4 regions of the Enterobacter sp. Li2LvB3 genome follow, and region 2 is predicted to be linked to each of the others. Evidence: predicted binding sites of a transcription regulator. Region 2 holds the regulator's gene; each other region holds the start of a gene.
What was found. The regulator PurR, encoded in region 2, represses purine synthesis genes. The targets are predictions, from matches to a motif close to CANGCAAACGTTTGCNTG.
Positions count from the first base shown of each region.

Region 1 (7,419 bases), on a different contig from region 2:
CCTTTTTCGGGCTGCGTGTGCTCTACGCCCATAAAAATCAGACGTGCTTCTTCGTTACCCGAGATGATTTCAATCGGGTAGGGGATCACTTTTTCAGCACGCTTGAGAAATTCCGGCGCATTCAGCGCCTGGCGCAAGGTATGTGTTCCCACAATACAAACGCTGGACGGAGAAAAGCCTTGCAGGCGTTCAGCGAACAGAGACAGGCAGTTTAGGCCGCGCTCTATCGCTTCTTCGCTGAGCATACTTCTCTCATCCAGACCGTCCGCCAGATGTACACGCTGCTTCAGACGACCGATTATCTGCAACGCGCCATCCACCTCACGGGCGATGACCATGTGGAAACTGTTAGAGCCAAGATCGACCGCGGCAAATTCCTGCGGTCGTGGGGTCTGATCATTTATCGGCATAGGTTAATCGGGTTGCTCGAGTGATTTGATATAGTCGTAAATCGCCAGCTGTGACCGCACTTTGCGGCGATTGCCGCGCGGCACATAGCGGTTACTGAGTTCTTTATCGATATGGCGTGCTTTCACCGTATCGCTAAACAAAATCTCGATAATGTCGAGGATCTGCTGCTTCAGTCGAGGATCAAGCAGCGGAGCCGCTACTTCAATTCTGTAATCAATATTGCGTGTCATCCAGTCCGCAGATGAAAGATAAACTTGTTTATCTCCCGCATTATCGAAAATGTAGATCCTGTCGTGTTCCAGATAGCGGTCAACGATGCTGATTACGCGGATATTTTCGCTAATGCCTTCCAGTTCCGGGATCAGGGAACACATGCCGCGAATGAGCAGATTGACCGGTACGCCCGAGCTGGACGCAGCGTAAAGTCTGTCAACCAGTCCTTTATCCACCAGGTTGTTAAGCTTCAGCGTGATGCCGGAAGACAACCCTTTTTGCGCATTGGCGATCTCTTTGTCGATCATCTCGTACAGCAGGCGGCGCGAGTTCTGCGGCGACACCAGCAGATAATCGAAGCTGACCGGACGGTACGGGTTCTCAATGAAGTTAAACACCCGGCGCACTTCGTTGGTGATGCGCGCATCGGCGGTCAGTAGCGAGTAGTCGGTATAAATGCGAGCGGTCTTCTCGTTAAAGTTACCGGTACCGATATGGGCATAACGCACCACGTCGTCACCCTCTTTACGGGAAACAAGGAACAGCTTGGCGTGAATTTTCAGGCCTGGAGCCGAGAAGATAACGTGCACACCCGCTTCTGTCAGACGACGAGCCCAGTGAATGTTGGCTTCTTCGTCGAAACGCGCCTGCAACTCAACGACCACGCTCACTTTCTTGCCGTTGTGCGCGGCATGGATCATGGCATCGATGATGCGTGAATCTTTGGCCACGCGGTAGATGTTGATCTTGATGGCCAGTACGTTCGGGTCGAAAGAGGCCTGGCGCAGCAGTTCCAGCACGTGTTCAAACGTGTGGTACGGGTAGTAAAGCAGCACATCGCGTTCGCGGATGGCATCGAATCCGTTACGGAATTTATCGAACCAGATATGGCGTAAACGCGGCAGCGGTTTGTTGACCAGGTTGGCTTTGCCGACGTTCGGGAAGCCAATAAAGTCTTTAAAGTTGTGGTAGCGACCACCTGGTACGATGGAGTCATAGCGGGAAATCGTCAGTTTTTCGCGCAGCATTTCAACCATGGCATCTGGCATGTCACGCTGATAAACGAAGCGCACCGGCTCTGCCGTCAGACGCTGTTTCAGGCTGGATGACATCAGCTCCATCAGGCTGGCTTCCATCTCGTGCACCAGGTCATATTCGGCGTCACGGGTCATCTTCATGGAATAAGCGTTTAACGCATCGTAATCGAAGAAGCCTTTGAAGATATCATCCAGGCAATAACGCAGAATGTTGTCGAGCAGGATCATCGGTTTGCGTCGGCGCGGCGTTTCCGGCGGCAGGTTCACAAAACGTGGTACCTTATCAGACGGGATTTCCAGCAGCGCGTAGCGAATAGATTCACCGCGAATGATCTCAACCGCCAGATAGGTGTAATCATCCTTCAGGAACTGTACCAGGTCAGTTTCGCGGTTAATCAGAATCGGGGTAATGTGCTGGCGCAGATACTGCTTGAAGTAGTGACGTAACCAGTTTTGCTGGTTGACGGAGAGCTGGCGTTCATTAATCAGGAAGATTTGGTTGCGTGCCATTTCCAGCAGCAGTTCGTTGTACAGACCGTCAAATTCCTGATCGGCTTTCAACACGCGGGCCTGGATTTTGCCAAGCAGATGCCGCGAGTGCGAGTTTAAGCCTTGCTCCTCACTGATGATGATTCGGCGCTTCAGCTCTGCAAAGCGAACTTTATAGAATTCATCCAGGTTGTTGGAATAAATACCCAAAAAACGCATACGCTCAATCAGCGGGTTACCTTTATCTGCCGCTTCCTGAAGGACACGCTCGTTGAATGCTAACCAGCTCAGCTCTTTCTCGATATATAACTTTTCCTGACCCATTACAGCTCACACTCCAGTTCAATCACAGGACGTGGTAAATCCGTCTCGTCCTTATTATGGCGAGCATTTCCACGATATGTCCAACAGTGCCAGAAAAGTATGACAGTTATTTTTTTTCTGGGGGATTTTAGAGGCTTGGGGGAAGGGAATATCGGGTAATGCAATGTGTAGGTCGGGTAAGCGCAGTGCCACCCGACATAACAAACTACTCGTCAGCCGCATAACCTTGTGCAGGAAGCTGAACGCCGTCCAGCCAGGCCGTGCCGTCGCGCATCTTCAGACGCCCGTCAACAAACCAGCTCACCACCAGCGGGTAAATAGCGTGTTCCTGCGCCTGCACGCGCTCAGTGACATCTTCTTCGGTGTCGCCGTCAAATACCGGAACCTTCGCCTGTAAAATAACAGGCCCGCCGTCGAGTTCGTCGGTGACGAAGTGTACGGATGTCCCATGCTCTTCATCGCCATTTTCCAGCACCTGGCGATGAGTATGCAGGCCTGGGTATTTAGGCAGAAGAGAAGGGTGGATATTGAGCAGACGCCCGGAATAGTGGGAAACAAACGCCGGGCTGAGAATACGCATATAACCTGCCAGCACCACAACATCCGGCGCATAAGCGTCTATTTCTTGCACCAGTTCGCGGTCAAAGGCTTCACGCCCTGAGAACTGGCTGGCTTCCAGCGCGTGCGCCGGGATATTTGCATCGCGGGCACGCTCAAGGCCGAATGCATCGGCCTTGTTGCTGAAAACTGCACGTATGGTGCCATTTATCTTCTTCTGTTTGCAGGCGTCAATGACCGCCTGCAAATTGCTTCCGTTACCGGAAATGAGCACCACGATGTTTTTCATTCAATGACCACACGCTGTTCGGAATCAGATGCTTTGATGATACCGATTTTCCACGCGTTTTCACCTTTCTCATTCAGAAGCGTAATGGCCTTATCAGCTTCGCTTGCAGGCAGTGCGATGACCATGCCCACGCCGCAGTTGAAGGTACGATACATTTCATGAGAGCTGACGTTTCCTGCGGTTTGCAGCCAGTTAAATACGGACGGCCACTGCCAGGAGGATTCGTCGATCACGGCCTGGGTATTATCCGGCAGTACGCGCGGAATGTTTTCCCAGAAGCCGCCACCGGTCAGGTGGGCAATCGCGTGAACGTCGACGTTCTCGATAAGCTCCAGCACGTTTTTCACGTAGATGCGGGTAGGTGCCAGCAGGTGATCGGCCAGAGGTTTGCCATCCAGTTCAGTGGTCAGTGGGTCAGAACCGCTGACTTCAAGGATTTTTCGCACCAGAGAATAACCGTTGGAATGCGGGCCGCTGGAAGCCAGCGCAACCAGCACATCGCCGTCAGCCACTTTACTGCCGTCGATAATTTCTGATTTTTCTACCACGCCGACGCAGAAACCGGCGACGTCATAATCTTCACCGTGATACATACCCGGCATTTCAGCCGTTTCGCCACCAACCAGGGAACAGCCGGATTGCAGGCAGCCTTCGGCAATGCCGTTAATCACGCTGGCTGCGGTATCCACATCCAGTTTGCCGGTTGCGTAGTAGTCAAGGAAGAACAGCGGCTCTGCGCCCTGAACCACCAGGTCGTTTACACACATCGCCACCAGATCGATACCGATCGTGTCATGACGTTTAAGATCCATCGCCAGGCGCAGTTTCGTACCCACACCGTCAGTACCCGAGACCAGAACAGGTTCACGATATTTTTGCGGCAGCGCGCACAGTGCGCCGAATCCACCCAGACCACCCATCACTTCCGGGCGGCGGGTTTTTTTCACCACACCTTTGATTCGGTCAACCAGCGCATTACCTGCGTCAATATCAACACCGGCATCTTTGTAGCTGAGAGAAGTTTTGTTGGTCACGGCTTAAATCCCCACGCGATTGCATAGCTAGTAAGAAAAATCGGCGCAATTCTAACAGTCCAGGCAAACGTTTGCGAGCCTATTCTGCAACAGAAATGTGCACAGGGATTTTTTTAGCGCTGTGGTGATTGTTCACGCTCAAACTTGACTCTGTTCACGAAAATGAAACCGGTTTCGGGAAGTTGCTTGCAAGCGGTTTGTTGAATGAACATCATGAAACTGAAACCGGTTTCAGTTTCATTCAGGAGGGATGAACGTCATGAACATTGCCGCATTCGACATTGGTGGCACCGCATTAAAAATGGGCATCGTAACCACGCAGGGCGAGCTGTTGCACAGGGATAAAGCCGCTATTAAGAACAGCGACGGTGATGCCATTCTTTCAGAAATGCTGCAATGGGTGGCGTTACACCCGGACCTTGAGGGTATTGCCATCAGCGCGCCGGGCTACGTCAATCCCCATACCGGTTATATCGAAATGGGCGGGGCGATTCGCCGCTTCGATAACTTTGCGATGCAGGAGTGGCTGAGCGCGCAAACGGGTTTACCGGTCACCGTTGAAAATGACGCTAACTGTGTGCTTCTGGCCGAACGCTGGCAGGGGAAAGCGGCCGGTACTGATAATTTTCTGGTGCTGACCATCGGCACCGGGATAGGCGGCGCGATTTTCTGCAACGGCAAGCTGGTTCACGGCGCGCGTTTTCGTGCCGGGGAATTCGGCTACATGCTTACCGAGCGCGCAGACTCCAGAAAAGTCGCCCGTCACTCCATGAATGAAAACTGCACCCTGCGTACGCTTCGCAAGCGCTATGCCGACTATCACGGTCAGGGGCTTGATGATGTCACGGGGGAGACCATTTTTGATGGTTACGATGCGGGCGATGTGGTTTGCCGTCGTCTGGTCGATGACTTTCTTAACGGCATTGCGACAGGGCTTTACAACCTGGCAAATGTCTTCGATCCACAAACCATTTTTATCGGCGGCGGTATCGCAGAACGCCCAGGGTTCATGGATTTACTTCGCACGCATCTTACGTGGTTTGGCATCGCAGATATTGCCGATGTCGTGAGCCACGGCAACAGCGCCGGCCTGATTGGCGCGGTTTACCATTTCAGACAGCAGTATCCGTCAGCAATCAGCAACATCGAATGAGGGAAAGAGTATGTCAGGATTCAAAGAAGGTTTTCTGTGGGGCGGTGCGGTTGCAGCGCATCAGCTGGAAGGCGGCTGGAAAGAGAGCGGCAAAGGCGTCAGCGTCGCCGACGTGATGACCGCAGGGGCGCACGGCGTACCGCGTGAAATCACCAACGGCGTGTTGCAGGGAAAAAATTACCCGAACCATGAAGCCATCGACTTCTACCATCGTTATAAAGAAGACATCCGACTCTTTGCCGAAATGGGGTTCAAATGTTTCCGAACCTCTATCGCCTGGACGCGTATTTTCCCGAAAGGGGATGAACTGGAGCCTAACGAGGCTGGCCTAAAATTCTACGACGACCTGTTCGACGAGTGCCTGAAGTACGGCATCGAACCGGTCATCACACTCTCGCACTTCGAGATGCCTTTCCATCTGGTCACCGAATACGGCGGCTGGCGTAACCGCAAGCTGATCGATTTCTTTGTGCGTTTCTCAAAAGTGGTCTTCCAGCGCTACCAGCATAAAGTGAAGTACTGGATGACCTTTAACGAGATCAACAACCAGGCAAACTTCCACGAAGACTTCGCACCGTTTACCAACTCCGGGCTGAAGTACGAGCCGGGCGAAGACCGCGAGCCGGTAATGTTCCAGGCGGCGCACTACGAGCTGGTGGCCAGCGCGCTGGCAGTAAAAGCCGGGCGCGAAATTAATCCGTCTTTGCAGATTGGCTGCATGATTGCCATGTGCCCAATTTATCCGCTGACCTGTGCGCCAGACGACATGATGATGGCGATGAATGCAATGCACCGTCGCTACTGGTTTACCGACGTTCACGTACGCGGCAAGTACCCGCAGCACCTGCTCAACTACTTTGAGCGTCGTGGCTTCGCGCTGGATATTACCGCCGAAGATAAAGCCGCGCTGAAACAAGGCTGCGTGGATTACATCGGTTTCAGCTATTACATGTCATTCGCCACCAAAGCCACGGCAGATAACCCACAGCTGGATTACGACGAGAGCAAGAGCCTGGTGTCCAATCCATATGTGCAAAAATCTGACTGGGGCTGGCAGATTGACCCGGTTGGCCTGCGTTATTCCCTGAACTGGTTCTGGGATCACTACCAGCTGCCGCTGTTTATCGTGGAGAACGGTTTCGGCGCAATCGACGTGCAGGAGAGTGACGGTACGGTGAACGATCGGTACCGCATTGATTATCTCGCGGCGCACATCAGCGAGATGAAAAAGGCGGTGGTGGAAGATGGCGTTGATCTGATGGGTTACACCCCGTGGGGCTGTATCGACCTCGTTTCCGCCGGTACCGGCGAGATGAAAAAACGCTACGGTTTTATCTTTGTCGATAAAGACAATGAAGGCAACGGTACGCTGAACCGCAGTAAGAAGAAGTCGTTCGAGTGGTATCAGCAGGTTATTGCCAGTAACGGGGATAACCTTTAGTTGCCGGGTGGCGCTTACGCTTACCCAGCCTACACTTTGCGTAGGCCCGTGTAGCGTAGCGCCACCGGACAGAACCCCGTACCAAAGCCGGAGCTTGCCTCCGGTTTTTTTATCTCTAAATCATTTTGATTGATCGTAGTCAAGCAAGAGGGTGTGGCGCAATCCGAAAAAAGCGGTATAATCCCGCGATTTTTTTGCGGTTGCCACCTCAGAGGAGAAAGAGAATGAAGATTGTGGAAGTGAAACACCCACTCGTTAAACACAAGCTGGGCCTGATGCGTGAGCATGACATCAGCACGAAGCGTTTTCGCGAACTGGCATCGGAAGTGGGTAGCCTGCTGACTTACGAAGCAACCTCTGACCTGGCAACTGAAAAAGTGACCATCGAAGGCTGGAACGGTCCGGTTCAGGTCGAGCAGATTAAAGGTAAGAAAATTACTGTTGTGCCAATCCTGCGTGCAGGCCTGGGC
Region 1 is NZ_JBSICG010000006.1:17,611-25,029, forward strand. It holds gene ppx (exopolyphosphatase) at 1-410, opposite strand, end outside; gene ppk1 (polyphosphate kinase 1) at 414-2,474, opposite strand; gene purN (phosphoribosylglycinamide formyltransferase) at 2,680-3,321, opposite strand; gene purM (phosphoribosylformylglycinamidine cyclo-ligase) at 3,318-4,355, opposite strand; gene bglK (beta-glucoside kinase BglK) at 4,615-5,508, shown strand; gene ACS603_RS06735 (6-phospho-beta-glucosidase) at 5,519-6,949, shown strand; gene upp (uracil phosphoribosyltransferase) at 7,174-7,419, shown strand, end outside.
Region 1: a site for PurR is predicted at 4,416-4,433, ahead of purM (phosphoribosylformylglycinamidine cyclo-ligase). Genes of this name have one in related genera too.

Region 2 (7,419 bases):
ATGCACCCGCGCAGGCGTTCAGGTAATATATGAACATCCGTTTGAATCGTTCGGAATAGTTGTCGGCAATCTCTGGCCAGGCATCGAGAAAACGCGACTGCCATGCCATCAACGTGGTGTCGTAATCTGCGCCAAAGTTATGCCAGTCCTCCACAATAAAGTGGGGTTCGCTGGCGTTCGCTATCTGGCGAACCGACGGTAAACAGCCATTCGGAAAGATGTATTTATTGATCCATGGATCAACACTATGGTCGGTCTTTTTCGAACCAATGGTGTGAAGCAGGAAGATACCATCCGGTTTCAGATTACGGTCTGCTACCGAAAAATAGGTTCTGTAGTTTTTAGGCCCAACGTGCTCGAACATCCCGACAGAGACAATGCGGTCGAACTGATCGTGTAGCTCGCGGTAATCCTGGAGCAGAATATTGACGTCCAGGTCGTGACACCGCTCCTGCGCCATTTTCTGCTGTTCTGCAGAGATAGTCACACCTACCACGCTGACACCGTAGTTTTTCGCCATATAGTATGCAAGACCACCCCAGCCGCAGCCGATATCCAGCACGCGCATCCCCGGCTGTAACTGCAATTTCTCGCAGATCAGACGCAGTTTCGCCTGCTGGGCCTCTTCAAGCGTCGAGGCCTCTTTCCAGTAGGCACAAGAGTATTGCATGTAGGGATCAAGCATCCGGCTAAAGAGGTCATTACCCAGATCGTAATGCTCTTTACCCACGATCCATGCCCGTTTTTTGCTTTGCAGGTTGAACAAGCGGGCAGCAGCGACACGCAGGGTATCCTTCACATTACGGGGAAGCTGACTCTCCAGCCCGGCGCGTAAAACGCTTGAGAAAAAGATATCCAGCCGCTCGCATTCCCACCAGCCATCCATATAACTTTCACCCAGTCCTAACGATCCCTCTTGCAATACACGCTTGAAAAAATCGGGATGTTTGATTTGGGGATCGGATGGGGAAGGCCCGTTGATAGTGATGCCTGCACGACCCAATAGTTCAGTGACGATCCGGGACCAGTTGTCGTCCGGAACGCTGACTTCTTCTATACACGATGAACTCATAGCTTCTCCATCACCTTGCTGTGATCAGAACCTTCAAACAGCGTAGACGCTTTTTTTGGTTTGTGAGAAATCTCACGGTATTACGCCCCGTGAGGCTAGTATCCGACGTAGAACAGAGGAAGGGAGATAACCCTTGCCGAAAGGCCTTCCATGGTAAAACGGGAGCACTCCGGCTCCCGTTAACACTTAATATTTATCGTATTTAATCGAACCAAATTTAGTATAGGCCTCAAAATTTGGTGATTCAATAGAAAATTCTTAGCAACCTAATCACTGAAATGTAACATAATTGCTGGTGCGATTATGCGTGCGATGTTTCAGCCTGGGCTGCCGTATTATCCTCACGGTGTGCCGATGACTGCATCTGATAGCCGATGCCAGCAAGTGCAACGGTAACCAGCATCACGCTGGTGGTGGTGAGCAGTGGTGTTGCAATCAGTGCCGATACCACCAGGCTTGCCAGGAAGCACAGCCCCAGTTGCAGTGTGTTCTGCAAGGCTGCCGCACGGCCCGTTGCCTGTGGGAACGGCCGTAAAGCCTGCGCCACCACAATCGGGTAAATGGCACCGTTAGCAATTGCCATCACACAGAATGGAATCAGGATTTCCGCCAGACCAGCACCCGGAATAAAGCCGACGGCCCAGGTACCAATAACGCTTAAAGCGTACAGCGCCAGCAGCCAGGGTAACATCTGCTGCCCCTGCCATTTTTGCAGCGCCGCACGGCAACCGTAACCGCCCACCAGGAAGGCGATAGTCTGTGGAACATAGCTCAGGCCGATGGCCGCCGGGCTGTACCCCATATCGTGCAGAATAAAGGGTGAGCCGGTCAGCCATGCAAAGAAGCTGGCTGAACAGGCGGCGTAGATAAGCACGTTGCCGCGGTACGCTTTGGTGCGCAGCAAAGAGGTAAAGGTAATTGGCTTCGCTTCCGGATGTGTCTCTTTTTTATGCGCAGGTTTCAGGGCGAATGCGGGCAGCATCAGCACCAGAGTGATGGCAAACAGGGTGGCGAAAATCGCCTGCCAGTCGAAATGCGCCAGGATCCAACTGCCCAGCAGTGGTGCAAGCGCGGGAGAGAGGCCAACCAGCGGCATAATAGTGGCAAAAATTCGATTGGTCCGTGAAGCCGGATAGTAATCCGTCACCAGCGCCTGCCAGGTGACCGCTGCGGCACAAACGCCGACGGCCTGAACAAAACGCAGCACCAGTAACCAGGTTGCATCGCGTACCCACAACATCCCAAGACAGCCTACGGCAAAAATTGCCAGACCCAGTAACAGCACTGGTTTACGACCAAAACGGTCGGAGAGCGGCCCCCACAGCAGCTGTGCAAAGGCAAAACCGGCGAGGAACAAACTCAGGCTGGCGCTAATGGCCGCGGCAGGCGTTTGCAAATCTTCCTGCATTGCAGCGAATGCGGGTAAGTACATATCGGTAGCTAAAAAGCCCAGCACGCTTAAGCCGCCGAGCCAGACTAAAAAACCTTTCCTGGGTTGCATTGTTTTATTCTCCTTAAGGAGGCAGGGTACGTTGGCGCAGAGTGTAGGGAGTGCAAAGCGGCTTGTGAAACGCTAATATTTGGCGGGTGCATTCAAATTTTTTGCAGGCAGAAAATGTGGTCAGATTATTCTCTTGAAGTTGTGGATGCTGTCGCCCGTAACGGCAGCTTCAGCGGAGCCGCGCAGGAACTACACCGCGTCCCCTCGGCCATTAGCTACACGGTGCGTCAGCTTGAGGAGTGGCTGGCCGTTCCGCTGTTTGAACGCCGCCATCGCGACGTGGAGTTAACGCCTGCCGGGGCGTGGTTTTTGAAAGAAGGGCGTTCTGTTATCAAAAAAATGCAGATCACTCGTGAACAGTGTCAGCAGATTGCTAATGGCTGGCGAGGTCATCTTTCTATTGCGGTGGATAACATCGTAAAACCTGAACGTACCCGGCAGATGATTGTCGATTTTTATCGCCACTTCTCCGATGTCGAGCTGCGGGTATCGCAGGAAGTCTTTAACGGTGTCTGGGATGCGCTGGCAGATGGCAGGGCAGAGATGGCGATCGGCGCAACACAGGCCATACCCGTTGGGGGACGTTACGCATTTCGCGATATGGGAATGTTAAGCTGGAAATGCGTGGTGGCAAGCGATCACCCGCTGGCGGCAATGGCAGGGCCGTTAAGCGATGATACCCTGCGTAACTGGCCATCGCTGGTACTGGAAGATACGTCACGCTCGTTACCCAAGCGTGTGACCTGGCTTCTGGATAACCAGCGACGGGTGATTGCGCCCGACTGGGAATCCTCCGCGACCTGCCTTTCTGCCGGGTTGTGTGTGGCAATGGTGCCGGTCCATTTTGCCAGACCACGAATCGATGCCGGGGAGTGGGTTGCCCTTGAGCTTGAAAACCCATTCCCGGACGCGGCCTGTTGTCTGACCTGGCAGCAAAGTGACGTATCGCCCGCGATGGCCTGGCTGCTGGATTACCTGGGGGACAGTGAAACGCTGAACAGGGAGTGGTTACGGGAGCCAGATTAACTGGCTCCGTACACGATTAACGGCGGTAGTCGCGGAAAGGACCGTCCGCCACGGAGCGACGTTCGATAAGACGCGGGTGGACTTCAATTGACTGCGACTCTTCACGTTTGTTAACGATCCTGTCCATCAGCATGTTGAAGGCTGTTTCACCCAGAGAATCTTTCGGCTGATGAATAGTGGTCAGCGCCGGGGTGAAGAAACGCGCGTTGCGCACGTTGTCATACCCGATCACAGAAATATCCTGCGGTACGCGCAAACCCAGCTCATCGGCAGCACAAAGCGCACCCATCGCCATAATATCGCCACCGCAGAAGACAGCAGTCGGACGATGCGGTTGGGAGACTATTTGCTGCATTGCGCGGTAACCGGATTCAGGCTCAAAGTCACCCTGAACAATCCAGTTTTCTGGAACGGTGATCAGTGCTTCTTCCATGGCTTTCATAAATCCGGCCAGACGGCCTGCACCGGTGTTACGCTCCAGTGGACCTGGAATCACGCCAATCTCGCGGTGACCCCGTTCTACCAGATAACGACCGGCCATGTAACCGCCTTCAAAGGCGTTATCGATTACTGAGTCAGTAAAATCGGCGTGCGCTTCACCCCAGTCCATCACCACCATTGGGATGTGACGGTACTCTTCCAGCATGGAGAGCACAGAATCCGGGTATTCGGAACACATGACCAGCAGGCCATCCACGCGTTTTTGCGCCATCATTGACAGATAAGCGCGCTGTTTCTCATGGTTGTTCCACGCGTTACCCAGGATCAGGGTATAGCCTTTCTGGAAGCAGTTTTTCTCGACCGCCTCGATTATCTCTGCGAAATATGCAGCTTCGCTGCTGGTGGCCAGCAAACCAATGGATTTGGTGTGATTAACTTTAAGGCTACGTGCGACCGCGCTTGGCGAATAGTGCAGTTCTTTGATCGCCGCCCAGACGGCATTACGCGTCTCTTCCGCTACAAAACGGGTTTTGTTAATTACATGTGATACGGTTGTAGTGGAAACGTTTGCGCGTTTTGCCACGTCTTTAATTGTTGCCATTAAATGTCACTCCAGACCATATCCTAAGCTCCTGAAAAACTTGAAGGTAAACGTTTGCCTTCTCTCACCCTTATCACGCAATCTGGAATTGCGACACGCCGGGAAAACGACACAGGACGTCAGGAGGGGGTCAATGGCCGGTACGCTAATAAATTTAGCGTGGAATTTTGTCCTATCTTGATGAAAAGGGGAAGAGCAAAAGTGGATATCAGTTTAAATCCAGGAAGATTTTTGACGTAAACTGTGTAAAAATGAGCAAGCTCACTTTTCGTAAGGTGATTAAAAGGAGAAAAATTGATGAGTACCGATCTTAAGTTTTCGCTGACGACCACCGTTATCGTGCTGGCACTGATTGTTGCAGCTGGTCTGACGGCTGTATTGCACTGATTTACGCGGGGGGAGAGTTCTCTCCCTCCACATTCCTCGCTGATTGTTACTTCTCCGGCAATAATCTTTTGCCAAATTGTTAACTTCTCATTTTTTGTGATTGGTGTCATGCTTTTTGCTTCTTTGTTCTGTGTCGCGGTACGACACGGCATCCGGAGTTGACTCATGAAAATCAATTATCCTCTGCTGGCCCTGGCGATTGGCGCTTTTGGGATTGGCACCACCGAATTTTCCCCGATGGGGTTATTGCCTGTTATCGCCCGGGGTGTAGACGTCTCTATCCCGGCGGCCGGTATGCTGATTAGCGCCTACGCGATTGGCGTGATGGTAGGGGCACCGTTAATGACGTTGCTGCTTTCACACCGTGCGCGCCGTAATGCGCTGATTTTCCTGATGGCTATTTTTACCCTGGGGAATGTGCTTTCCGCGCTTTCACCGGATTACACGACGCTGATGTTGTCACGTATCCTGACCAGCCTTAACCACGGTGCCTTCTTCGGACTGGGCTCGGTGGTTGCAGCAAGCGTTGTACCTAAACATAAGCAGGCCAGCGCCGTGGCAACCATGTTTATGGGTCTGACCATTGCCAACATCGGCGGTGTACCTGCGGCCACGTGGCTGGGTGAAGCGATCGGCTGGCGTATGTCGTTCCTGGCAACCGCTGCACTGGGCGTGATTGCTATGGTCGCACTGTTCTTCTCGTTGCCAAAAGGCAGCGCAGGCGAACGCCCTGATGTACGCAAAGAGCTGTCCGTGCTGGTTCGTCCTCAGGTATTGTCTGCGCTGCTGACCACCGTGCTGGGGGCTGGGGCGATGTTCACGCTCTATACCTATATTTCGCCCGTGCTGCACGACATTACTCATGTCACGCCGGTCTTTATTACCGCGATGCTGGTGCTGATTGGCGTAGGGTTCTCTATCGGTAACTACCTGGGCGGTAAGCTGGCAGACCGTTCCGTGAGTGGCACGCTGAAAGGCTTCTTAACGCTGCTAATTGTCATCATGGTGGCCATTCCGTGGCTGGCGCGTAACGAATTTGGCGCAGCCATTGCGATGGTGGTATGGGGTGCGGCGACCTTTGCCGTGGTTCCGCCGTTGCAGATGCGGGTAATGCGTGTGGCGCATGAAGCGCCAGGACTCTCTTCATCCGTGAATATTGGTGCGTTTAACCTGGGTAATGCACTGGGCGCTGCGGCCGGTGGTGCAGTGATTTCGGGTGGCCTGGGGTACAGCTTTGTGCCGGTAATGGGGGCGATTATTGCGGCTCTGGGGTTACTGCTGGTACTGATGTCGGGTCGTAAACAGCCAGAAACGGCCTGCGCGGCTGAATAATCATAACGCAGAAGGGCGAACCCTTCTGCGTGTCTCTTACGCTGCGAGGTTCTTCGCAACAAATTCCCAGTTAACCAGCGCCCAGAAATGCTCCAGGTAGTTCGGGCGTGCGTTACGGTAATCGATGTAGTAAGCATGTTCCCACACATCGACGGTCATCAGCGGGGTTGCGCTGGTGGTCAGCGGTGTACCCGCGTTGGATGTTGATACGATAGCCAGTTTGCCATCGGCTTCTTTCACAAGCCAGGTCCAGCCAGATCCAAAGTTTTTAATTGCTGCGTCAGTGAATTTCGCTTTGAAATCAGCAAAGCTGCCGAACGCGGCATTGATGGCTGCGGCCAGTTCACCGGTGGGTTCTCCGCCTGCATTAGGTGCCAGGCAGTGCCAGTAAAACGTGTGGTTCCAGACCTGAGCGGCGTTGTTAAACACGCCACCTTCTGAGCTACGCACGATCTCTTCCAGCGTTTTGCCTTCAAAGTCAGTGCCTTTGATCAGGTTGTTCAGGTTGGTGACATACGTCTGGTGATGTTTGCCGTAGTGATATTCCAGGGTTTCCACGGAAATGTGTGGAGCCAGGGCGTCTTTTGCATACGGTAGTGCAGGTAATTCGAACGACATTGCTTCTCTCCTTATTATTTTTACGTTGCCAATAACCATAAAGACAACAGGGATAGAGTAGCAAATTGAAAGGGTATGCAAAAGAGGAACTTACCCCGCCGCAGACGCGGCAGGGCAAGGATTAACGGATGGTTTTCGGGGTCATCACACGGCGTGCACCAACGTAGTGGCGTACCCAGTAATCTTCGCTCAGAGAGGTGATTTGGATGTCCTGGCCGCTACGTGGCGACTGGATGAATTTCCCGTTGCCAACGTAAACACCCACGTGGTCGGCCATGCCGCGACCCTGAGTGCGGAAGAAGACCAGATCGCCACTTTCCAGTTCACCACGATCGACCGGTGAAGCATCGCGCAGGTGATACATTTCGTTCGCAGTACGCGGAATACGGAATTTCACCAGATCTTTGTAGGCGTAGTACACCAGACCGCTGCAATCGAAAC
Region 2 is NZ_JBSICG010000003.1:105,110-112,528, forward strand. It holds gene cfa (cyclopropane fatty acyl phospholipid synthase) at 1-1,072, opposite strand, end outside; gene punC (purine nucleoside transporter PunC) at 1,374-2,573, opposite strand; gene punR (DNA-binding transcriptional activator PunR) at 2,688-3,599, shown strand; gene purR (HTH-type transcriptional repressor PurR) at 3,616-4,641, opposite strand; gene cydH (cytochrome bd-I oxidase subunit CydH) at 4,939-5,028, shown strand; gene ACS603_RS03515 (MFS transporter) at 5,194-6,360, shown strand; gene sodB (superoxide dismutase [Fe]) at 6,397-6,978, opposite strand; gene ACS603_RS03525 (C40 family peptidase) at 7,100-7,419, opposite strand, start outside.

Region 3 (7,419 bases), on a different contig from region 2:
AGTAGCGCTAACGCGATTGAACGCATAGACATTCTCCTTTTTCCTTCAGCATAGCCTGGCATAAGATAAGTAGGGTGTAATTTTTAGTTTACGGTTTTATCGGCTGATTTTTGCAATAAATTGGTTGTTGTAAAGTAATGTGTACGTATTTTGGATTGAAATCTTTACTTGTTGTGGTATCGTTGTCCCACCTCTTAGAGGAAAACAACTATCGCAAACGAGCTTTACAGGATCGCAATCATGCAAAAAGACGCGCTGAACAACGTACATATCACTGACGAACAGATTTTAATTACCCCGGATCAACTGAAAGCGGAATTCCCGCTGAGCATTGCGCAAGAGGAGCAAATTGAGCACTCTCGCCAGACCATTTCTGACATCATCGCCGGGCGCGATCCGCGTCTGCTGGTGGTATGTGGTCCATGTTCCATTCACGATCCTGAAACCGCCATTGAATATGCCCGTCGATTTAAAACATTAGCGGAGGAGGTCAGCGATAGCCTCTATCTGGTGATGCGCGTCTATTTTGAAAAGCCACGTACCACTGTTGGCTGGAAAGGGTTGATTAACGATCCGCACATGGATGGCTCGTTTGATGTGGAAGCAGGCCTGAAGATTGCGCGTCGCCTGCTGGTTGAGCTGGTCAGCATGGGGCTGCCTTTGGCAACCGAAGCGCTGGATCCGAATAGCCCGCAATACCTGGGTGACCTGTTTAGCTGGTCTGCTATCGGTGCGCGTACCACTGAGTCGCAAACCCACCGCGAGATGGCGTCTGGTCTGTCCATGCCTGTTGGTTTCAAAAACGGGACTGACGGCAGCCTGGCAACTGCGATTAACGCAATGCGTGCTGCGGCAATGCCACACCGCTTTGTTGGCATCAACCAGGCGGGGCAAGTTTGTCTGCTGCAAACGCAGGGTAACCCGGATGGCCATGTGATCCTGCGCGGCGGTAAAGCGCCAAACTACAGCCCGGCAGATGTCGCTCAGTGTGAAAAAGAGATGGAACAGGCGGGACTGCGTCCGGCTCTGATGGTAGATTGCAGTCATGGTAACTCGAACAAAGATTACCGTCGTCAGCCTGCTGTTGCTGAATCTGTTGTCGCGCAAATCAAAGATGGCAATCGTTCTATTATCGGCCTGATGATTGAAAGCAACATTCATGAAGGCAATCAGTCATCTGAACAACCGCGTAGCGCAATGAAGCACGGGGTGTCTGTAACCGATGCCTGTATCAGCTGGGAAGCTACGGATGCACTGCTGCGTGAGATCCACAAAGATTTGAACGGCCAGCTGGCGACGCGTCTGGCATAAGAGGGTAGTTATGGTTGCTGAATTGACCGCATTGCGCGATCAAATTGATGAAGTGGATAAGGCGTTGCTGGACCTGCTGGCGCGCCGTATGTCTCTGGTTGCCGAAGTGGGCGAGGTTAAGAGTAAATATGGCCTGCCGATTTATGTACCAGAGCGTGAAGCTTCCATGCTTGCGTCCCGCCGCAAAGAGGCGCAGGCGCTGGGGGTTTCTCCAGACTTAATTGAAGATGTACTGCGTCGCGTGATGCGTGAATCCTATTCCAGCGAAAACGACAAAGGCTTTAAAACCCTTTACCCGTCGCTGCGCCCGGTTGTGATTGTGGGCGGTGCGGGCCAGATGGGGCGTCTGTTTGAAAAAATGCTGACGCTTTCTGGCTATCAGGTTCGTATTCTGGAAAAAGAGGACTGGGCTCGCGCGCCAGAACTGATAAAAGATGCGGGCATGGTGATCGTTAGCGTGCCAATTCACGTGACGGAACAGATTATCGAGAAACTACCTCCGCTGCCGGAGGATTGCATTCTGGTGGATTTGGCGTCGGTGAAAAACGGTCCGTTGCAGGCGATGCTGGCCGCTCACACTGGCCCGGTGCTGGGTCTGCATCCGATGTTTGGCCCGGATAGCGGTAGCCTTGCCAAACAGGTGGTGGTCTATTGTGATGGCCGTCAGCCGGAAGCTTATCAGTGGTTCCTGGAACAGATTCAGGTATGGGGTGCGCGTTTGCACCGCATTAGCGCGGTTGAGCACGATCAGAACATGGCGTTCATCCAGGCGCTGCGCCACTTTGCAACCTTTGCTTATGGCCTGCATCTGGCGGAAGAAAACGTGCAGCTTGAGCAGTTGCTGGCGCTTTCTTCGCCAATCTATCGCCTGGAGCTGGCCATGGTAGGGCGTCTGTTTGCGCAGGATCCGCAGCTTTATGCTGACATTATTATGTCGTCAGAGAACAACCTGGCGCTGATTAAACGCTACTACCAGCGCTTTGGCGAGGCCATCACCTTGCTGGAGCATGGCGACAAACAAGCATTTATCGACAGTTTCCGTAAGGTTGAACACTGGTTTGGCGATTATGCGCAGCGTTTCCAGAGCGAAAGCCGCACCCTGTTGCGTCAGGCAAATGACAGTCGCCAGTAATGTGATGATGTATATACTAAAAGCCAGCATTGCTGGCTTTTTTCTTTTGGGGAAATGACATGACGGAACCGCAGCTGTTATTGAACTACACCGGGCACTTACCGGAATGCCCGACGTGGAGCGAAGATGAAAATGCACTCTACTGGGCTGATATTCTGGAAGGGGAGATCCATCGTTACCATCTGCCAACGGCTGAGCACACTGTCCTGTCATTTCATGAAGAGGTTGGATGTTTTGCCCTGCGGGAACGTGGCGGTTTTATTGTCGCGATGCGAAATGCCATCTGGTTGACCGATAAGCACGGGCTGCTTCAGCGCAAGGTGTGCGACAACCCCTCGAACCCGCAGCTGGCACGATTTAATGATGGTGGTACCGATCACCGTGGTCGCTTCTATGCGGGGACGTTTTGGGGGCCTGGGGACTATAACGGCGCAATGCTGATGCGTATCGACAACGACCTGAGCCCGAAGGTACTTCAGTGCGATATCCACGGGCATAACGGCCTGGCATTCAGTAATGACCAGCAATGGATGTTTACCTCTGACACGCCGAATGGCGTTATCTATCGCACACCGCTGGATGAACAGGGGGAGCCTGGCAAACGAGATGTTTTCCGGCGGTTTAAGGAAGGCGAGGGGATACCTGACGGTGCCGCGATGGACGTGGAAGGCTGTTACTGGAGCGCGTTGTTTGATGGCTGGCGCATCGCCAGATTTTCACCAAAGGGTGAACAGCTCGAGGAATACCGGCTTCCGGTTCGTTGCCCGACGATGGTCTGCTTTGGCGGTGACGATATGAAGACGTTGTTTATCACGACGACCCGGGAAAATATGGACGATGCTGAAACAGCGAAATATCCGCTTTCCGGGGCCATCTTCACCCTGCCTGTCAGCGTGGCAGGGATGAAGAAAAGCCGCTTTATCGAACGTTAAGCCGGGTCGACCGGAACAACGTTTTCGCTCGGATAGCAACCGAGCACTTTCATTGAGCGGGTGATTTCACCCAGCTCACGCAGGGCTTTCTGCATGGATGCAGATTCCAGATTGGCCTGAACATCAAGATAGAACATCTCTTCCCACGGGTTGCCGTGGATCGGGCGCGATTCCAGTTTGGTCATAATCAGATTGTGATTACGCAGCACCAGCAGGGCTTCAACCAGCGCACCAGCCTGCTGGCCGGTGGCCATCAACAGCGTGGTTTTTGCCGGGACCTGATCGGACACATTAATGGCTTTGCGCGCCAGCACCACAAAACGCGTAATGTTTTGCGTCTGGTTAGCGAGGTTACGTTCCAGCACCTGCAATCCGTACAGTGCGCCACCCGCTTCGCTACCCAGTGCGGCTACGGTCGGGGAGTTTGCCTGCGCGACTTTTTCCATCGCCGCAGAGGTACTTTCGGTGTACTCAATCTTCCAGTTCGGATAGCGGTTCAGGAACTGGCTGCATTGCTGGAACGGCTGCGGATGGCTGTACACCGTGTCGATTTTGCTCAGGTCAGTGGAGCCTGAGACCAGAACACAGTGGTCAATTGGAATAGTCAGCTCGCCAACCAGCGACAGGCTGGTGTGTTGCAGCAGGTCGTAGACATCATTGATGGCGCCGGAGCTGGTATTTTCAATCGGGACCACGGCGTAATCGGCCTGGCCGGTTTCAACCTGATTGAAAATGTCGGCAAACTTCGCGCATCCACTTTCGATAAACTCTTCGAAATGGCGGGCTGCATACTGACGTGCCGCCAGGTGTGAATACGAACCTTTCGGACCCAGAAACGCGATACGGGCAGAGTGCGGATTAGTTTTGTTCAGATGCTGCTGTAACAGCGCTTGTTGGGTCTGAACGGAATCTTCGATGATAAGCTGGAACAGACGGGTGATGTAATGGGCATCAAGGTGGTGCGCTTTTCCAAGCTGAATCAGACGCTCCAGCAGGTCACGCTCACGGTCGATATCACGTACGGGGCGATGGGAGTCCAGCTTGGCTTTGCCCACTTCGACAGCGAGTAAGCGGCGTTCTGCCAGCAGTGCCAGTAATTTTTCATCCAGCGCGCTGATTTTTACTCGCAGATCCAGTAACGGGTTTTCCGGTGTCATAGTGTTGCCTGTCTCATTTTATCGTTATCAATAAAAAAGGCCCCCCGGTTTGGGAGGCCTTGTTGTTCGTCTTCGCATTCTTTATCACACGACGAAACGCCTCCCATTCAGGGGAAGGTAAAAAAGAATGCGAAGAAAAACGGCGTTAGTTTCATTGAGTCATCCTGTGGTTGATACCGTTAAAGTACCTGCACTGTTTTCACCCTGTCAATAAAAAACGCGCCCGAAGGCGCGTTGGCGGTACACTCAATTTAAAGGATTACTCTTCTTCAACTTCTTCCGCGAGGCTGGCGTCTTTCACCGATGTTGTGGCGCGACGGGCTTCGCCTTTGTGTTGCACTTTATTGAGCTGCCGTTCCAGCTTGTTGATCAAATCGTTAATTGCGGTGTACATATCCTCGTGTTTAGCGCTGGCGACCAGATGGCCGTTTGGAGTATTGATAGTTGCGTCAGCGATGAAACCCTGTGGCTCCTTGGACAGGATGATATGTGGATTAATCAAATGAGTTTGCCATTTATCCAGTTTGGCGAGACGGTCTGCGACGTGCTGGCGAATTGCCGGAGTAATTTCCATTTGTTTACTGGTAATGTTCATTGTCATAAATTTTACCTCTTGTCTTTCCGTCTTGGTGATTCCAGCATACCTGTCCTAATGTCAAAATGTGTGATTTAGATCACGTTATTTTGTCGGTTTTTGTCAGGGAATCTTTTTTGTGAGGCAGGACAGGAAGAGGCGATTTTTACCTTGTCGAAGTCAGAAATTGAGGCCATAGTTGATAGGATGTGTTGTAGCTAAACCGCTTCAGCTTGCGACAGAAACGAATAAAAAAACGGCAGCCATTGGGCTGCCGTTTTGCTTTGAGCGGAATATCAGGTATTGCTGCTGTTCGCGGCGATGATTTTCGCGACCTTTTCAGCCTGCGCGTTCATCTGCATTTGACGGTATGCATTTTCCATCAGCTTCAGGCCATCACGCGTGGCTTGCGTATCTGGGTAATCGCGCAGCATTCCTTCTACACGGTTAACCACGGCAACCCATGCGCCACGGCGAGTGTAGTATTCGGCAACGGAGTATTCATACTTAGCCAGACGGTCTTTCAGGAAAACCAGACGTTTAGTGGCATCGGTAATATACTGGCTGTTTGGATAACTGCGCACCAGCTTGGAGAAGTCGTTAAAGGCGTCACGCGCATGTTGAGGATCGCGGTCGGAACGATCAACACCAAAGAAACCTTGCAGAGCACTGTCGTCCAGCGCCATGTTGGTGAGGCCGCGCATGTACATCACATAGTCGATGTTAGGATGAGTCGGGTTCAGACGCATGAAACGATCGATGGTTGCCTGAGCCAGCGGCAGATCGGCATTTTTATAGTATGCGTAGATGAGATCTAACTGTACCTGCTGTGAATACGGACCAAATGGATAGCGATTATCCAACGCTTCCAGTTGCGTTATCGCCTGTTTCCAGTTACCGTCCTGCAACTTTTGTTGTGCAGTCGCATAGATTTCATTCGGCGGATTGTCAGGGACCTGTTCATTTGAACCGGAGCAGCCCACCAAAGCCAGGCTCAACGTGGCCGCTGCCACCAGATATTTCATGCGCGTCATGACGTTTTGACTTTCCTCAAATGTTTGTCCGGGAGAAACTCTGTTCCTGCTCCCGATTAAGACCAGCTACAATAGCACACTATATTAAACGGCAAAGCCGTAAAACCCAACGTTAAACGAAGAAGCAGTTTATGGCACAACGAGTAGAACTCACCGCAACAGTCTCCGAAAATCAGCTCGGTCAACGCTTAGATCAGGCTTTGGCCGAATTGTTCCCTGATTATTCGCGTTCACGTATAAAAGAATGGATCCTTGACCAACGCGTGATGGTAAACGGCAAAGTCTGGGACAAACCAAAAGAGAAAGTGTTAGGTGGGGAAGCTGTCGCCATCAATGCTGAAATTGAAGAAGAAGTGCGTTTTGAACCGCAGGATATCCCACTGGACATCGTCTACGAAGATGATGACATTCTGGTTATCAACAAGCCGCGCGATCTGGTTGTTCATCCAGGTGCCGGTAATCCTGATGGTACAGTATTAAACGCGCTCCTCCATTATTACCCGCCAATTGCGGACGTTCCGCGCGCCGGTATCGTTCACCGTCTGGATAAAGACACCACAGGTCTGATGGTGGTGGCGAAAACCATTCCTGCACAGACACGTCTGGTGGAATCGTTGCAGCTGCGTGAAATTACCCGTGAATATGAAGCTGTCGCGATTGGTCATATGACCTCGGGGGGCACGGTAGAAGAACCTATCAGCCGCCACCCAACCAAACGCACGCATATGTCGGTGCACCCAATGGGGAAACCGGCGGTAACGCACTACCGCATTATGGAGCATTTCCGTATCCATACGCGTCTGCGTCTGCGCCTTGAAACGGGTCGTACACACCAGATTCGTGTCCATATGGCACACATCACTCATCCGCTGGTGGGTGACCAGGTTTACGGTGGTCGTCCGCGCCCACCTAAAGGCGCATCTGATGAGTTCATCAGCGTCCTGCGCAAGTTTGACCGCCAGGCACTGCACGCAACAATGCTGCGTCTTTACCATCCGATCACCGGCATTCAGATGGAATGGCACGCGCCTATCCCACAGGATATGGTGGAGCTTATCGAAGCATTACGTGCTGATTTTGAAGAGCATAAGGACCAGGTGGCCTGGTTATGACCAAACTGATTGTCCCGGAGTGGCCACTTCCTGAGGGCGTGGCCGCCTGTAGTTCGACCCGCATCGGCGGGGTAAGCCAGGGCGCGTGGGAGTCATTAAATCTCGGCGCGCATTGCGGTGATGTTCTGGAACACGTTGAGGAAAACCGCAAGCGTATGTTTGCGGCC
Region 3 is NZ_JBSICG010000007.1:163,463-170,881, forward strand. It holds gene ACS603_RS08320 (DUF2799 domain-containing protein) at 1-26, opposite strand, end outside; gene aroF (3-deoxy-7-phosphoheptulonate synthase AroF) at 241-1,311, shown strand; gene tyrA (bifunctional chorismate mutase/prephenate dehydrogenase) at 1,322-2,443, shown strand; gene ACS603_RS08335 (SMP-30/gluconolactonase/LRE family protein) at 2,503-3,375, shown strand; gene pheA (bifunctional chorismate mutase/prephenate dehydratase) at 3,372-4,532, opposite strand; Phe leader region at 4,563-4,688, opposite strand; gene pheL (pheA operon leader peptide PheL) at 4,640-4,687, opposite strand; gene raiA (ribosome-associated translation inhibitor RaiA) at 4,792-5,133, opposite strand; gene bamD (outer membrane protein assembly factor BamD) at 5,403-6,140, opposite strand; gene rluD (23S rRNA pseudouridine(1911/1915/1917) synthase RluD) at 6,272-7,252, shown strand; gene yfiH (purine nucleoside phosphorylase YfiH) at 7,249-7,419, shown strand, end outside.
Region 3: a site for PurR is predicted at 5,231-5,248, ahead of raiA (ribosome-associated translation inhibitor RaiA). Genes of this name have one in related genera too.

Region 4 (7,419 bases), on a different contig from region 2:
ATGCCCTTCGTTGCGGCTTTCGTGATAGTGGCGGATCGCCAGCAGACCTGCATATTCACCCTGTGCGCCGGAGTTCGGCTGCATACAGAGTGCATCGTAACCGGTCAGTTTCACCAGCCAGTCAGAAAGCTGGTTGATCATCAGGTGATAGCCTTCTGCCTGCTCTGGCGGGCAGAACGGGTGCAGTTCAGAGAACTCAGGCCAGGTGATTGGGATCATCTCAGCCGCAGCGTTCAGCTTCATGGTGCAAGAGCCCAGCGGGATCATCGCCTGATTGAGCGCCAGATCTTTGCGTTCCAGAGAGTGCATATAACGCATCATCTCGGTTTCGCTGTGATAGCGATTGAACACCGGGTGCGCCAGGATGGCATCGTCACGCAGCATGGATGGCTGGATGGAACGGCTGTCATGGGCCACATCTTTATCCAGTGAGTCAACATCCAGGCCGTGCGCGTCACCCAGCAGCACGTTAAACAGGTTCAGGATATCTTCACGCGCGGTGCTTTCATCCAGTGTAATACCCACTGCGTTGTGAATATCGCTGCGCAGGTTAATTTCTGCTGCATCAGCGCGCGCGAGAACGGCCGCTTTGTCTGCCACTTCAACACACAGGGTGTCAAAGTAGTGAGCGTGGCGCAGCTTGAGGCCTTTTTGTTGCAGGCCGCAGGCCAGAATATCCGCCAGACGATGAATTCGGCTGGCAATACGCTTCAGGCCAGCCGGGCCGTGGAAGACGGCATACAGGCTGGCAATGTTTGCCAGCAAGACCTGCGAGGTACAAATGTTGGAGTTCGCTTTCTCGCGGCGGATGTGCTGCTCACGAGTCTGCATCGCCATACGCAGTGCGGTGTTACCAGCAGCATCTTTCGATACCCCGATAATACGGCCAGGCATAGAGCGTTTGAATTCATCTTTCGCGGCGAAGAATGCCGCGTGCGGGCCACCGTAGCCCATCGGTACGCCAAAGCGTTGTGCAGAGCCGAACACAATATCCGCGCCCTGTTTGCCCGGTGCTGTCAGCAATACCAGCGCCATAAAGTCAGCGGCGACGCTCACTACCACTTTGCGGGTTTTTAACTCGGCAATTAGCGGGCTGTAGTCGTGAACTTCACCGGTAGTGCCTACCTGTTGCAGCAGCACACCGAAGACGTCCTGGTGATCCAGCACTTTGTCTGCATCATCAACAATCACGTCAAAACCGAAGGTTTCCGCACGGGTGCGTACCACGTCCAGTGTTTGCGGGTGAACGTCTGCCGCCACGAAGAAGCGGTTGGCATTTTTGAGCTTGCTGACACGTTTGGCCATCGCCATGGCTTCTGCCGCAGCGGTCGCTTCATCCAGCAGAGACGCGGAAGCGATATCCAGGCCAGTCAGATCCAGCGTGACCTGCTGGAAGTTCAGCAGCGCTTCCAGACGGCCCTGAGACACTTCAGGCTGATAAGGGGTGTAAGCGGTGTACCAGCCTGGGTTTTCCAGCATATTGCGCAGGATAACCGGCGGTAACTGCACGTTGGTATAGCCCATGCCAATGTAAGACTTGTAGCGCTTGTTCAGGCCGGCAATGGCCTTCAGCTCCGCCAGTGCGGCGAATTCTGTGGTGGCTTCACCTACCTGCGGCGGTGTTGCAAGCTGGATGTCTTTTGGCACTATCTGGCCGATCAGTGCGTTTAATGAATCCGCGCCAACCGTGTTCAGCATCTCCTGCTGTTGCTGAGCATCCGGCCCAATGTGACGTTCAATAAAAGCGCCACGGTTTTCAAGCTGGCTTAAAGTCTGTGTCATGAGCGATGGTTCCTGAAACGTGCAGTGAATGTGTTTTCTCCCTCTCCCCAAAGGGGAGAGGGATAATGGCTTACTCGTCTTCTAACAGGGCTTCGTACGCGGTCGCATCCAGCAGGGCGGCAACTTCCGCTTCGTCGCTGGCTTTAATTTTAAAGATCCAGCCGCCTTCATATGGTTCGCTGTTCACCAGCTCCGGGGAGTCGCTCAGTGCATCGTTCACGGCCACGATTTCGCCGCTGACGGGAGCATAGATGTCGGATGCCGCTTTAACAGATTCCGCAACCGCGCAATCGTCACCTGCGCCTACGGTCGCGCCCACTTCTGGCAGATCAACAAACACCATATCCCCCAGCAGCTCTTGCGCGTGCTCGGTGATCCCTACGGTGTAAGTGCCGTCCGCCTCTTTGCGCAGCCACTCGTGTTCTTTGCTGTATTTCAGTTCTGCTGGCACATTGCTCATTGAATTTCTCCTGATAAAAATGATTAGGCGACCGGCTTACCGGCGCGAACAAAAATCGGTTTGGTCACATTGACCGGCATTTCGCGGTTGCGGATTTGCACCACCGCCGTTTCGCCAATTCCCGCCGGTACACGTGCCAGTGCAATACTGTAGCCCAGAGTCGGGGAGAAGGTACCGCTGGTGATAACACCTTCGAGGTGATTGCCGTTAGCATCGGTGAAACGTACCGGCAGTTCGCCGCGCAGCACGCCTTTTTCGGTCATCACCAGGCCGACAAGCTGTTCGGTGCCTTGTTCACGCTGAATTTCCAGTGCTTCACGACCAATGAATTCACGGTCTGCGGGCTCCCACGCAATGGTCCAGCCCATGTTGGCTGCCAGCGGAGACACACTTTCATCCATTTCCTGCCCGTAGAGGTTCATCCCGGCTTCAAGACGCAGCGTATCGCGCGCACCCAGACCCGCCGGCTTAACACCCGCTTCTACCAGCGCACGCCAGAAATCAGCGGCTTTCTCATTCGGCATGGCAATTTCGTAGCCCGCTTCACCGGTATAGCCGGTGGTCGCGATAAACAGATCACCTGCCTGCACGCCGAAGAACGGCTTCATCCCTTCAGTCGCTTTACGTTGCTCATCGCTAAACAGAGAAGCGGCTTTTGCCTGTGCGTTCGGTCCCTGTACGGCGATCAACGACAGATCGTCACGAACAGTGATATCTACAGAGAAAGGTTCAGCGTGTTGGGAAATCCAGGAGAGGTCTTTTTCGCGGGTGGCGGAGTTTACAACGAGGCGGAAGAAATCTTCAGTGAAGTAATAAACAATCAGGTCATCTATCACACCGCCGGAAGCATTGAGCATCCCGGTGTAGAGCGCTTTGCCTGGGGTCTTTAGTTTTGCGACGTCGTTTGCCAGCAGATAACGCAAAAACTCCCGGGTGCGGCTACCGCGCAGGTCGACAATGGTCATATGGGACACGTCGAACATGCCGGCATCGGTGCGCACCGCATGATGCTCATCAATCTGTGAGCCGTAGTGCAGCGGCATCATCCAGCCATGGAAGTCCACCATGCGCGCGCCGCATAACACGTGTTGATCGTACAAAGGAGTCTGTTGAGCCATCTTTTCCTCGTTGAATAAGCAGGGCTATCTTGCGTTTCATGCGCCCAAAATCGCCACGAAACCTGGCGTCGGCATCGCCTTACGGATGTCGACGCAAACGTTCTCTTTGACCTGAAGTTACCACCGAAATGGGTGATTAACCATAAGGCAAAGCGGGTCATCACATTAGCTTATGACTAAAAACCGCTAAAAAGCCTACAGAGTTATTCACTGGTAAAATGCGATTAACCCCGCATAAAATTAACATCACACCAACATGATTTAGCACATGGTGATATTTCATGCGGAAAAATGGGCTGAATTTCCGTAACATAAAAAACGTAAGATTAGATAATCTAATGCGAAAAATGGCGTGGAATTAGAATATTTCAAACGAGGGAATTTCCCCGGCGCAGAAGCCGGGAAAATAAAGTGTGACGGGGGTCAATACTATTGGAGCCAGTCGGGAAGATCGTTAAGGCCCATCGCCTGACGCAGGAGTTGCGGTTTTACACCCGGGAGGGTGTCGGCCAGTTTCAGGCCAATATCACGCAGCAGTTTTTTGGCCGGGTTTGCGCCAGCGAACAGCTCGCGAAAGCCCTGCATGCCTGCCAGCATCATCGCGGCACTGTGCTTGCGGCTACGTTCGTAGCGACGAAGGTATAAATGCTGACCAAAATCTTTGCCTTCACGGTGCAGACGACGCAGCTCATCAACCAGCTCAGCGGCATCCATAAAGCCCAGATTAACCCCCTGCCCGGCCAGCGGATGTATGGTATGCGCGGCATCTCCTACCAGAGCCAGACGGTGCGCCGCGAACTGACGCGCATAGCGTCCGGTAAGCGGGAAGACCTGCCGTTCGCTTTCAAGGGTGCACAACCCCAGACGATTATCAAAGGCAACGCACAGCGCCTGGTTAAATTCTTCAGGCGTGGCTTCCTGCATCCGTTGCGCTTTTTCCGGCACCAGCGACCAGACAATGGAACAGAGGTGCGGGTCGGCAAGCGGCAGAAATGCCAGAATACCGTCATTATGGAAAATCTGACGCGCCACGCCGCCGTGTGGCTCTGCGGTTCGGATCGTGGCCACAAGCGCGTGATGACGATAGTCCCAGAAGGTCAGCGGAATATCTGCTTTATTACGCAGCCAGGAGTTTGCGCCGTCGGCCCCTACTACCAGCCGCGCGGTGAGCATATCGCCGCTTTGCAGGGTAATGAATGCCTCATTTTCGCCCCAGGCCACCTGCTGGATTTGCGCGGGCGCCATAAGCGTGACATCGCTACAGCGCTGGGCTTTTTGCCACAGCGCGTGGTGGATAACTGCATTCTCAATAATATGGCCCAGATGGCTGTACCCCATGCTTTCGTCATCAAAAGCAATATGGCCAAAGCTGTCTTTGTCCCACACTTCCATTCCGTGATAGCAACTGGCGCGGTGCGCGACAATATCCGACCACACGCCCAGGTGAGTCAGTAGTTTTTCGCTGGCGGCATTGATGGCCGACACACGTAATTCTGGCTGCGCATCCTGTGCAACGGGCTGAGGCAGTTTTTGCTCAAGCACGGCCACACGCAGGCCGCTACCCTGTAAACCACAGGCCAGCGCCAGCCCGACCATTCCGCCGCCGACAATGGCGACATCAACATTCTGCACGGTGATAACTCCTTAACGAGCGACCCAACCAAGAGTCCTCTGCGCCAGCACATCACGTGCCGGGATAAATAATTCCATCGCCATCAGCCCGAGGTTGCGCCCGGCAACCAGCGGTGCCCAGCGATTAGCAAACAGATGCACCAGGCCATCCGTGACACCGATTGTGGCTTCTTTATCGGCATGACGGCGCTTCTGATAATGGCTAAGCACCGAATATGCGCCACAATCTTTTTGTTCACCCCACGCCTGCGCCAGCGATTCCGCCAGGCTCATGACATCACGCAGGCCCAGATTAAACCCCTGACCTGCAATCGGGTGCAGGGTTTGCGCGGCATTCCCCACCAGCGCAACGCGATGGGAAATGGACTGGGACGCCGTCGTCAGCGACAGCGGATAAACAGATCGTTTCCCCGCATGGGTGATGCGCCCAAGCCGCCAGCCGAAGGCCTTTTGCAGTTCAGTGCAAAAGCGCTCATCGCTCCAGGACAGCACTTCATCCGCCCTGTCTTGCGGATGGCACCACACCAGCGAACAGCGATCCTCCGCCATGGGCAGCATCGCCAGCGGGCCATGCTGCGTAAAACGCTCAAACGCACGCCCGTGATGCTCGCTCTGTGTAGAGACATTCGCAATGACCGCCACCTGCCCATAAGGCTGGGTGCGCCATTCCACGCCACACTGTGTGCCCAGCGCAGAACGGGAACCATCAGCCGCAACCAGCAGCTGGCCTTCAAGTGTCGTGCCATCGTCGAGCGTGACGTTAACGGCATCTTCGCTGCGGCTAAAACTTGCCACGCGCGCCGGGCAGTGTAGCGTCACGCCGGGTGCGTCCTGTAACAAGCGGAACAGGCGGAGCCCAACGTCATGCAGCTCAACAACCTGGCCCAGCGCGTCGATGCGATAATCCTGTGCATCAAGGGTAACAAACCCCGCATGACCGCGATCGCTGACGTGCACTGTTTCAATGGCAGTCGCACAGTCGGCGATAGCCTGCCAGATACCAATGCGCGCTAACTGCTGGCAGGTGCCTTGTGCCAGCGCAATTGCGCGGGCATCAAAACCAGGATGTTCGGTGGTTTGAGGTGCGACAGCTTCAATCAGATGAACCGGAAGCTGCCCCTGCGTTAAATGAGATATTGCCAGAGCCAGCGTGGCTCCTGTCATGCCGCCGCCAACGATAATCACGCTCATACGCGTGCCGCTGCCATCAGCGCCTCAATGTCGTCGGCATTTTTCACAACAGAGGCAGTCAGGTTTTCATTGCCGGTTTCGGTGATGACAATGTCATCTTCAATACGAATGCCAATCCCGCGGTACTCTGGTGGGACATCCGCGTCCGGGGCGATGTACAGCCCGGGTTCAACGGTTAATACCATGCCTGGTTCCAGCACGCGCGAACGTTCAGAACCATAGGCACCCACGTCATGAACATCCAGCCCCAGCCAGTGACTCAGGCCATGCATAAAGTACGGACGATGGGCATTTTCGGTGATCAGGGTATCAACTTCGCCTTTCAGGATGCCAAGACGCACCAGACCGGTAATCATTATCCGCACGACAGCACCGGTGACTTCCTGAATCGAGGTGCCCGGACGATAGAGTGTCAGCGCCGTTTCCAGTGATTCAAGAACAATGTCATAAATCGCACGCTGTGCAGGCGTGAATTTGCCGTTTACCGGGAAAGTACGGGTGATGTCCCCTGCATAGCCCTGATATTCGCAACCGGCGTCAATCAGCACCAGGTCGCCCTTACGCAGTTCACTTTCGTTCTCGGTGTAGTGCAGGATGCAGCCGTTTTCCCCGCCACCCACAATGGTGTTGTAGGACGGATAGCGCGCGCCGTGGCGGGTAAATTCGTGGTGGATCTCGCCTTCGAGCTGGTATTCAAACATCCCGGGACGGCACTTCTCCATCGCGCGGGTATGCGCCAGAGCGCTGATTTCACCTGCACGGCGTAGCACGTCAAGTTCTTCTTCAGACTTGAAGAGACGCATCTCGTGGACCACCGGGCGCCAGTCCGTAAGCGTAGCTGGCGCAGCTAAGTTCTGGCGCGAACCCTTACGCAGCTTATCCAGCGCGTTGAAGACAATCTCATCGGCCCAGGCATATTCACCCTGGGCGTGGTACAGCACGTCCAGGCCGTTAAGCAACTGGTAAAGCTGCTGGTTGATTTCGCTAAACGCCAGGGCGCGATCGACACCAAGCTTTGCAGGCGCGGCCTCCTGGCCTAAGCGACGGCCAAACCAGATTTCGGCGGTTAAATCCCGCACGCGGTTGAAAAGCACGCTGTGGTTGTGGGTGTCATTGCTCTTTATCAGTACCAGTACTGCTTCAGGCTCGTTAAACCCGGTGAAGTACCAGAAATCGCTACTCTGGCGATAGGGGTATTCGCTGTCGGCGCTGCGCGTCACTTCAGGAGCTGCAAAA
Region 4 is NZ_JBSICG010000017.1:19,977-27,395, reverse strand. It holds gene gcvP (aminomethyl-transferring glycine dehydrogenase) at 1-1,782, opposite strand, end outside; gene gcvH (glycine cleavage system protein GcvH) at 1,853-2,242, opposite strand; gene gcvT (glycine cleavage system aminomethyltransferase GcvT) at 2,266-3,360, opposite strand; gene ubiI (FAD-dependent 2-octaprenylphenol hydroxylase) at 3,790-4,992, opposite strand; gene ubiH (2-octaprenyl-6-methoxyphenyl hydroxylase) at 5,005-6,183, opposite strand; gene pepP (Xaa-Pro aminopeptidase) at 6,180-7,419, opposite strand, start outside.
Region 4: a site for PurR is predicted at 3,451-3,468, ahead of gcvT (glycine cleavage system aminomethyltransferase GcvT). Genes of this name have one in related genera too.